Regions from separate parts of the Mesorhizobium sp. M7A.F.Ca.US.014.04.1.1 genome, predicted to be linked through region 2. Evidence: predicted binding sites of a transcription regulator. Region 2 holds the regulator's gene; each other region holds the start of a gene.
What was found. The regulator PhoB, encoded in region 2, activates phosphate uptake and scavenging genes when phosphate is short. The targets are predictions, from matches to a motif close to TGTCATNNANCTGTCAT.
Positions count from the first base shown of each region.

Region 1 (2,202 bases), on a different contig from region 2:
AATAGGGCTTTATGCAAGCGCTGCTAGCGTTGCCTCGACCTCAGCCGCCGAGCCGACCGACGCAGTGGCGATGTCGCGGTTGATGCGCCGCGCCAATCCCGAAAGCACCTTGCCGGCGCCAATCTCGTAAAGCGTGGTGACGCCATTTGCGCCGAACCACTCCACGGTCTCGCGCCAGCGTACGCGGCCGGTTATCTGCTCGACCAGGCGGCGGGCGATCTCGTCCGGATCGCTGGTCGGGCTGACCGTGACATTGGAGAGGACGGGAACGACCGGCGCATTCTTTGTCACACCGGCGAGTGCGTCGCGCATAACGTTCGCGGCCGGCGCCATCAGCGCCGAATGGAAGGGCGCGGACACCTGCAGCATCAGTGCGCGCTTGGCGCCTTTCTCAGTGCACAGTTTCGCCGCCAGTTCGACCGCGGCCCTGGCGCCGGAAATGACCAGTTGGCCGCCGCCATTGTCGTTGGCGATCTGGCAGACGGAGCCTTTGGCGGCTTCCGCGCAAGCGGCTTCGACATCGGCCTGTTCCAATCCGATGATCGCCGCCATGGCGCCCTCGCCGGCCGGCACCGCCGCCTGCATGGCATTGCCGCGGATGCGCAGCAGCCTGGCGGCATCGGCAACCGAAACGAAGCCAGCGGCCGCGAGCGCCGAATATTCGCCCAGCGAATGACCGGCGACATAGGCGACCTTGCCTTTCAGCGAGAAGCCGCGCGATTCCAGCGCCCGGATCGCGGCCAGCGACACCGCCATCAGCGCCGGCTGCGCGTTGGCGGTCAGCATCAACGTCTCTTCCGGCCCTTCCCAGATCAGCTTCGACAGGTTTTCGCCGAGCGCGTCGTCGACTTCCTGGAAAATTCTGCGCGCCTCGGGAAAGGCCTCGGCGAGATCCTTGCCCATGCCGACTGCCTGGCTGCCTTGTCCAGGAAAGGTGAATGCAACGGCCATGCGCGGGCTCCCAAGGGCTGGTTTTGCTTGCCTGATAGACGAGTTTTTCTTGCCTGTGACGCAAGGCAGGCCGCCAAGTCAAGCCCGGTTCGACCCTGCTCGACCGCAGCTTCATCCGCCGAGTGCCTGTTCCGAAAGGCTTTTTGGCGATCACTCCTGATGAAAACCGCTCACGATTCGTTTGCTGGCTCTTCTTATTTTGGCCACAGGCGCTAGCTTTGCGTGACAATTCCATGACAATCGAGTGACGTGCTTGTCGCTGGGTGGGGAAGTTAAAGTGGCAAAGAGTTACAAACGCGCCGGCAAGGCCGCGCCACAGTTCCTGGAAGACGACCCCTCCACCGGCTATCTGCCGGGCAGGAGATGGCCGGTCGTGCGCTATGGGCTGATCAGCCTGGCGATCGCCGCCGTCCTGGTGTTTGCCATCGAACTGATCGTGCGCGGCGACTTTGCCGGCACGGTCTCCTTCTTCCTGCAGCCGCTCAAGCCGGGCTGGACCACCATCGTCGTGTTCGCGCTGATCCTGATCGGCCTCGATGCGGTGCTGGGCCGCAGCCATCAGAGCCTGATGATCGTCGCGCCGCTGACGCTATCGCTTGCCTTCGTCGGCCACCAGAAGTCGCATTATCTCGGCGATCCGCTCTATCCGACCGATTTCCTCTATGCCCGCCAGATCTTCGCGCTGTTGCCGCTTTTGGTGCGCGACCGGCCGATGACCGCGCTCGCCATGGTCGTCGGCATCGTCGCCGGCCTGTCGCTGCTCGTCTATGGCTGGCGGATGTGGCGCCGCAAGGTTCCCGCACTCAGCCGCAAGGGACGCCTTGCGCGGCTGACGCTGGCAGTGCCGCTGCTCGCCTTCTTCGTTTCGATCATGGACTATGCCACCTTCTCCTGGACCAGGGACCGGTTGCAGATCATCCCGATCATGTGGGACCAGAAGGAAAACTATGCCTCCAACGGTTTTGCGCTGGCCTTTGCGCTCAATGTGCCGATGGCGCATGTCTCTGCGCCGCCGGGCTATTCCGACAAGGCGATCGCGGCGATCGCCAGGCCCGATGTGACCGCCTCGGTGCCGGCCGAGAAGCCTGACATCATCATCGTCATGAGCGAGTCCTTCTGGGACCCGACCAAGCTGCCCGGCGTCACCATCACGCCCGATCCGATCCCCAATGTGCGGGCGCTGCGCTCCGGCTCGATGTTCTCGCCGGAGTTCGGCGGCATGACCGCCAATATCGAGTTCGAGGCGCTGAC
Region 1 covers NZ_RZRW01000280.1:1,442-3,643, forward strand. The annotation lists gene fabD (ACP S-malonyltransferase) at 10-951, opposite strand; gene EOA22_RS18915 (LTA synthase family protein) at 1,229-2,202, shown strand, end outside.
Region 1: EOA22_RS18915 (LTA synthase family protein) is a predicted target of PhoB. The motif match lies at 1,174-1,190, and genes of this name have one in related genera.

Region 2 (2,202 bases):
TTTCATCGCTATCCTTTTGTCGCACGGCATCGGCATGGGGCTGGTGCTGAAGGGCGAATTGTTCACCGGCACCCATTCCTCGGGCGGCGAATTCGGCCACATGATTCATCGGCCGAACGGGGCGCTGTGTCGCTGCGGACGGCGCGGCTGCGTCGAAGCCTATGCCGGCAATTATGCCATCTGGCGCAACGCGCGGCAGATGGGCGAGGATGCAGAACCCGTCGCCGATGTCAGCGATGCCGACATGCGCGCCCTGGCTGCCGCCGCCCGCGAAAGGGACGGACCCGAACGGGAAGCCTATCGCAAGGCCGGCGAAGCGCTCGGCTACGGCCTCGGCAGCCTGTTCGCGCTGATCGATCCGGCGCCGGTCGCCATGGTCGGCGTCAGCGCCGCCGCCTTCGACCTGATCGAGCCGGCATTGCGGCAAGCGATTGCCCAGACCGCCGGCGGCCAGCATTCCAAGTCGATTTCCTTCGACACCGAGCCGAACGAACTGCCGCTGATCCGCGAAGGCTGCGCCATGCGGGCGCTAATCTTCGTCGATCAGGAGATTTTTGCGCCGGGCGTGCAGGCGAGATCCGGTCTCGGCGGCAAGAACGTGGCGTGAGTTCAAACGAGGGAGTTCAGTCCTCGCGAATGGCGTAACCCGCCCCACGGATGGTGCGGATGACATCGGGCATACGGCCGTTGTTGACCGCCTTGCGCAGCCGGCCGACATGCACATCGACCGTGCGTTCGTCGATGTAGATCGTCTCGCCCCAGACATTGTCGAGCAGTTGGCTGCGCGAGAACACGCGGCCTGGATGGCGCATCATGAATTCAAGCAGGCGGAATTCCGTCGGCCCGAGCCGGATTTCGCTCTTCTTGCGATAGACACGGTGCGATTCGCGATCGAGCACGATATCGCCGACCTTGAGCACGCTGGACAGCACTTCCGGCTTGGCCCGGCGCAGCAGCGCCTTGACCCTGGCCATGAACTCCGGCGTCGAGAAAGGCTTGACCAGATAGTCGTCGGCACCGGTCGAGAGGCCGCGCACGCGGTCGCTTTCCTCGCCTCGCGCGGTCAGCATGATGATCGGCAGCCGCTCGGTCTCGGGACGCATCCTTAGCCGGCGGCAGAGTTCGATACCGGAAACCGCAGGCACCATCCAGTCGAGCACCAGAAGGTCTGGAACGTTCTCCTGCAGCCGGATTTCGGCCTCGTCGCCGCGCGTCACCACCTCGACCTGGTAACCTTCGGATTCGAGATTGTAGCGGAGCAGCACGCCTAGCGGCTCCTCATCCTCCACCACCATGATGCGTGGCGCGATCATCGGCTGGTCACCCCTGTCATGCCGCTGGCGCGGACATTGCCGTCTCGTCCTGCTTCGGACGGTTGGCTGGCAACTGCGTGCCGGTCAAAACATAATAGGCATTTTCGGCGATGTTGGTCACGTGGTCGCCGATCCGCTCGAGGTTCTTGGCGCAAAACAACAGGTGCGTGCACGCCGTGATGTTGCGCGGATCTTCCATCATGTAGGTCAGAAGTTCGCGGAACACCGATGTGTATTTGACGTCGATGCGTTCATCATTGTTTCTGAGCGTGGCAAGCGCTGCCGCGTCAGCGGCGGCATACTCGTCGACGACCCCCTGCACCTGGATCAGCACCAGCTGCGCCATTGCGTCGATCGAATGCGAAAGGTCGTGCGGCGTGACGCTCAGCCCGACAGTGCCGACGCGCTTGGCGATGTTCTTGGCAAGGTCGCCGATGCGCTCGAGGTCGCCGGCCATGCGGATCGAACCGACCACCGCACGCAGATCGTTGGCCATTGGCTGGCGCTTGGCGATCAGCGTGATGGCACGATCGTCCAGCTCGCGCTGGCGTGCATCCATGATGGCGTCGTCGGAAACCACCCGCTGCGCCAGCGCATTGTCCGAATTGAGCAAAGCCCTGGTCGAGCCACCGACCATCGAGCGGGCGAGATCGCCCATGTCGCGGATCAGCTGGCTGATCTGCTCCAGATCCTCATCGAAAGATGCAACGGTATGTTCACCCATGATCTTCGTCCCTCATATGCCAGAGATCAGCCGAACCGGCCGGTGATGTAGTCCTGGGTGCGTTTGTCGTCGGGGGTGGTGAACATCTTGTCGGTGGCGCCCTCCTCGACCAGATAGCCAAGATGGAACATCGCGGTGCGCTGCGACACGCGCGCTGCCTGCTGC
Region 2 covers NZ_RZRW01000021.1:15,578-17,779, forward strand. The annotation lists gene EOA22_RS02885 (ROK family protein) at 1-607, shown strand, start outside; gene phoB (phosphate regulon transcriptional regulator PhoB) at 624-1,313, opposite strand; gene phoU (phosphate signaling complex protein PhoU) at 1,330-2,037, opposite strand; gene pstB (phosphate ABC transporter ATP-binding protein PstB) at 2,064-2,202, opposite strand, start outside.

Region 3 (2,202 bases), on a different contig from region 2:
GACGGGAACGCCGGCGGCAGCGCGCCGCTGGCCATGATGTGCTCCGGTTCGATGCGGACCTTGTCGGTGTCGAAATAGACGAAGTTGCCGGTCCGGACGTTGACCGCGCCGACGCTCAACCGCTTCTTGCCGTCGTTGAGGATGTCGAAGTCGATCAGGCTTTGCAGCGTCTCCTTCAGCTCGGCCGTGTCGTAGAAGCTGGTGGCGCCCTCGGCGCCGGGCTGCTCCATCCAGGGGTTAGGATTGCGCGGCTTGAAGAAGCCCGGCTGCCCCATGACCATGGTCATCCACGAACTGGTGCGATTGCGGATATCACGGTAGATGTCGCCTTCCGGCGTATAGGCCCAGATCTTGCGACCCGAAATCGTCTGCCAGAATTGCTCGAGGCGCTGCAGCCGGCGGCTCGATTCATTGCCGGCGATGATCGCCGCATTGATGGCGCCGATCGACACGCCGGAAAGCCAGCTCGGCTCGCAGCCGGCCTCTGCCAATGCCTGGTACACCCCAGCCTGGTAGGCGCCGAGCGCGCCGCCTCCCTGAAACACCAGCGCGACGCGGTCATACTGCGCCGAGATCTCCGCGATGGTGGCGGTGGCCTCCTTGTTGCGATTGCGTTCGAGCACGGCTTTGGTCTCCGACTTCTGTTTGGGCTCTGAAAGGCTTGTGCAGCTCAGGTGCGGTCGGCGAGATAATCGTGAACCACTTCGCCCAGCCCAAGCGTCAGGTCGGCGGTGAAGTGGACGGCGGATACGATGTCGAGCACCGGCAGCCGCGCCACGTCGGCCATGACGTGCGGCCGCAAATCGAGTGCGGCGGGCGCTGTCCAGGCTTCCTTCAGCGTGATGTCGGTGAGGTGGTAGCGGACCAGTTCGCAGATGCGCGGCGTGCCGTCGACATGCGGGACGATCTTGATCAGGAAATTGGGCGCGGCCAGCGAAGCGAGGACAGAGCCGTGATCGGCTTTCTTGTGCTTGTAGCCCATCGTGCCGGTGGCGCACAGAACGCTGCCATAGTGCAGCGTGCCGACGATGACCTCGCCTTCATGCACGATCTTGGGATTGGCAAGCTTCTTGGGAAAGCCCCACAGTTCGCGGCCGCCGGCGATCGGCGCGTCGTCGTCGAGATACATCGAATGGACGTAGGCGCCGTGCTGGCCCTTGTAGCGCACCGGGATGACCTGGCCGGTCTCGGTGTAGTCGCCGAAACCGGTCGAGTCAGGCATGCGGATGAATTCGTATTTGACCAGCGGCTCGTCGATCTCCAGCGGCTCCGGCACGACAGCCTCTAGCGCCTCGCGCGTCGTGCGGTAGGTGATGATGACGTATTCGCGGTTGAAGAAACGGTACGGCCCGGGCGGAAAGGAGGGGTTGGTCAGCGGCATCGCATAGGCGCGCTTCACGACATCGGCGATCTGCAAGGCTGTAGCCCCATTTTGGTTCAGGAATGACTGCGCGAATGCGCTCCGGATTATGTTGCACGGCACCATGACAGTGCCGTGTCAGCCGCCTGACAGCCGCCCAAGGGGCCTGTCGACGGCCGTCTCAACCCTGTAATCGCACCGACATATGGCTATGGCACTGTCATGGTGCGGCGCACAAAGGCGGCCCCGTTCGTTCCCTCCCACCTCTTGCGAGATCATCATGGGTTTCCTGTCTTCGAAGAACGCCCTCGTCACCGGCTCGACCAGCGGCATCGGCTTGGCCATCGCCCGCGCCTTTGCCGTGGAAGGCGCCAATGTCACCATCAACGGCCTTGGCGATGCGGCTGCCATCGAGCACGAGCGCGCCGGCATCGAGAAGGATTTCGGCGTCAAGTGCCGCTACTCCGGTGCCAACATGATGGATGGCGCGGCGGTCAGCGCCATGGTGCATGAGGCCGAGGCTGCCTTCGGCAGTCTCGATATCCTGGTCAACAATGCCGGCATCCAGCATGTCGCGCCGATCGAGGAGTTTCCCGATGACAAGTGGGAAGCCATCATCCGCATCAATTTGCTCGCCGCGTTCTACGCCATCAAGGCGGCACTGCCGGGCATGAAGACGCGCAAATGGGGCCGTATCATCAACACCGCCTCGGCGCATGCGCTGGTCGCCTCGCCGTTCAAGTCGGCCTATGTGTCGGCCAAGCACGGCATTGCGGGCCTCACCAAGACGGTAGCGCTCGAAGCAGCGCTCGACGGCGTCACCGTCAATGCGATCGCGCCGG
Region 3 covers NZ_RZRW01000146.1:4,493-6,694, reverse strand. The annotation lists gene EOA22_RS12540 (patatin-like phospholipase family protein) at 1-623, opposite strand, end outside; gene EOA22_RS12535 (acetoacetate decarboxylase) at 671-1,417, opposite strand; gene EOA22_RS12530 (3-hydroxybutyrate dehydrogenase) at 1,641-2,202, shown strand, end outside.
Region 3: EOA22_RS12535 (acetoacetate decarboxylase) is a predicted target of PhoB. The motif match lies at 1,549-1,565, and genes of this name have one in related genera.

Region 4 (2,202 bases), on a different contig from region 2:
TCCTCGTAAGGCAGCTGCTTGAGCAGATGGTCGATGCAGTTCAGCCGCGCGCGTTTCTTGTCGTTGCCCTCGACGATGAACCAGGGCGCTTCCGGGATGTTGGTGCGGGCGAAGGTCTCTTCCTTGGCCTTGGTGTACTGCTCCCAGCGCACGCGCGACTGCAGGTCCATCGGCGACAGTTTCCACTGTTTCATCGGATCGTGGATGCGCATCAGGAAGCGCATCTGCTGTTCCTCGTCGGTGATCGAGAACCAGTATTTGACCACGGTGATGCCCGAGCGGACCAGCATGCGCTCGAATTCCGGCACGTCGTGGAAGAATTCTTCGACCTGATCGGGCTGGGCAAAGCCCATCACCCGCTCGACGCCCGAGCGGTTGTACCATGAGCGGTCGAACAGCACGATCTCGCCGCCGGCCGGCAGATGCGGGACATAGCGCTGGAAATACCATTGCGACTTTTCGCGCTCCGTCGGCGCCGGCAGTGCGACGACACGGCAGATGCGCGGGTTGAGGCGCTGGGTGATGCGCTTGATGACACCGCCCTTGCCGGCCGAATCGCGTCCCTCGAAGATCACCACCAGCTTCTTCTTGTGGTGGGCGACCCAGGACTGCAGCTTGATCAATTCGGACTGCAGGGTGATCAGGTCGCGAAAATACTGCATGCGATCGATCGAAGGCGGATGCGAGTTCTTGTAGATCTTGGCGATCTCCATCGACAGCGCCGGCTCCGACATTTCGAGCTCATAGTCTTCGTCAAGCGTGTCGGCGAGCTCGGCTTCAAGCCAATCCCTGGCCGGAGAATTCTGTTTTAGCTCGGTCATTATCGGCTGCTCCACTTGCAAGCTCTGTCGATCCACGTCCGGCGCCCCAAACTCCCGGCCTACAGCCCGGGAACGGCAACACCTGAGCCGACTTCCATATAGGCCTGCAATGACGGTTTTATTGCAGCGCGAGCATGGTCACCACCGCTGTCGGTCCAGCCAGGCATGATCGATCCGCCGCGCTGGCATGGAGACACGTCGCCCAAATTGTCCTACAAATAGCGGCCACTTTCGGGCGGCCCTCCCCAGCCCTTTCCCAATGCAATCGCGAGGACGACATGGAATACCGCACCCTCGGCCGTTCCGGCCTGAAAGTATCGACACTGACCATGGGGACCATGACGTTCGGTGGCGCCGGTGCTTTTTCGGCGGTCGGCAAGACCGATCTCGACGAAGCGCGCCGGATGATCGATCTCTGTATCGACGCCGGCATCAATGTCATCGACACCGCCAATGTCTATTCGAACGGCATTTCCGAAGAAATCATCGGCGAAGCGCTCGGCGGCAAGCGCAAGGGCGACGTGCTGATCGCCTCCAAGGCACGGATGCGGATCGGCAAAGGTCCAAACGACGAAGGCCTGTCGCGCCATCACCTGATTCGGGAATGCGAGAAGAGCCTGAAGCGGCTCAAGACCGACGTCATCGACATCTATTTCCTGCACGAATGGGATGGCGTGACGCCGCTGGAGGAAACCATCGGCGCGCTCGACACGCTGGTTGCCCAGGGCAAGATCCGCTATGTCGGCTGCTCCAACTATTCCGGCTGGCAGGTGATGAAGGCGCTCGGCATCAGCGACAGCCGTCATCAGCCGCGCTTCATCACGCAGCAGATCCACTACACGCTGGAAGCGCGCGAAGCGGAGTACGAACTGCTGCCGATTTCCGTCGACCAGGGGCTGGGCGTTCTGGTCTGGAGCCCGCTTGCCGGCGGATTGCTGTCCGGCAAATACCGCCGTGACAGCCCCACCGCCCGCCAACTCGCGGGCTGGTCGGAACCACCGATCCGCGACGAGGACCGGCTGTGGCGGATCGTCGATGTGCTTGTGGAGATCGGCGCGCAGCGCGGCGTGTCGGCAGCGCAGGGGGCGCTGGCCTGGCTGCTTGGCCGGCCGTCCATCAGTTCCCTGGTGATCGGCGGCAGGACGGAAACGCAGTTCCTGGACAACATCGCGGCGGCAAGCCTGGTGCTTTCCGACGAGGAGCGCGCGCGCCTCGACGCGGTCAGCCGGCCGCCCTTGCTCTATCCCTACTGGCACCAGCAGCTGACGGCAAAGGACCGCTTTGGTGCCGCCGATCTGGTGATTGACCGAAGCGGCATCTGATCGGCAAATCGATGGCGATAGGTATCGCCGCCGCAATGATGGGCATGGCCCCATCATTG
Region 4 covers NZ_RZRW01000058.1:8,119-10,320, forward strand. The annotation lists gene ppk2 (polyphosphate kinase 2) at 1-821, opposite strand, end outside; gene EOA22_RS06330 (aldo/keto reductase) at 1,100-2,143, shown strand.
Region 4: ppk2 (polyphosphate kinase 2) is a predicted target of PhoB. The motif match lies at 931-947, and genes of this name have one in related genera.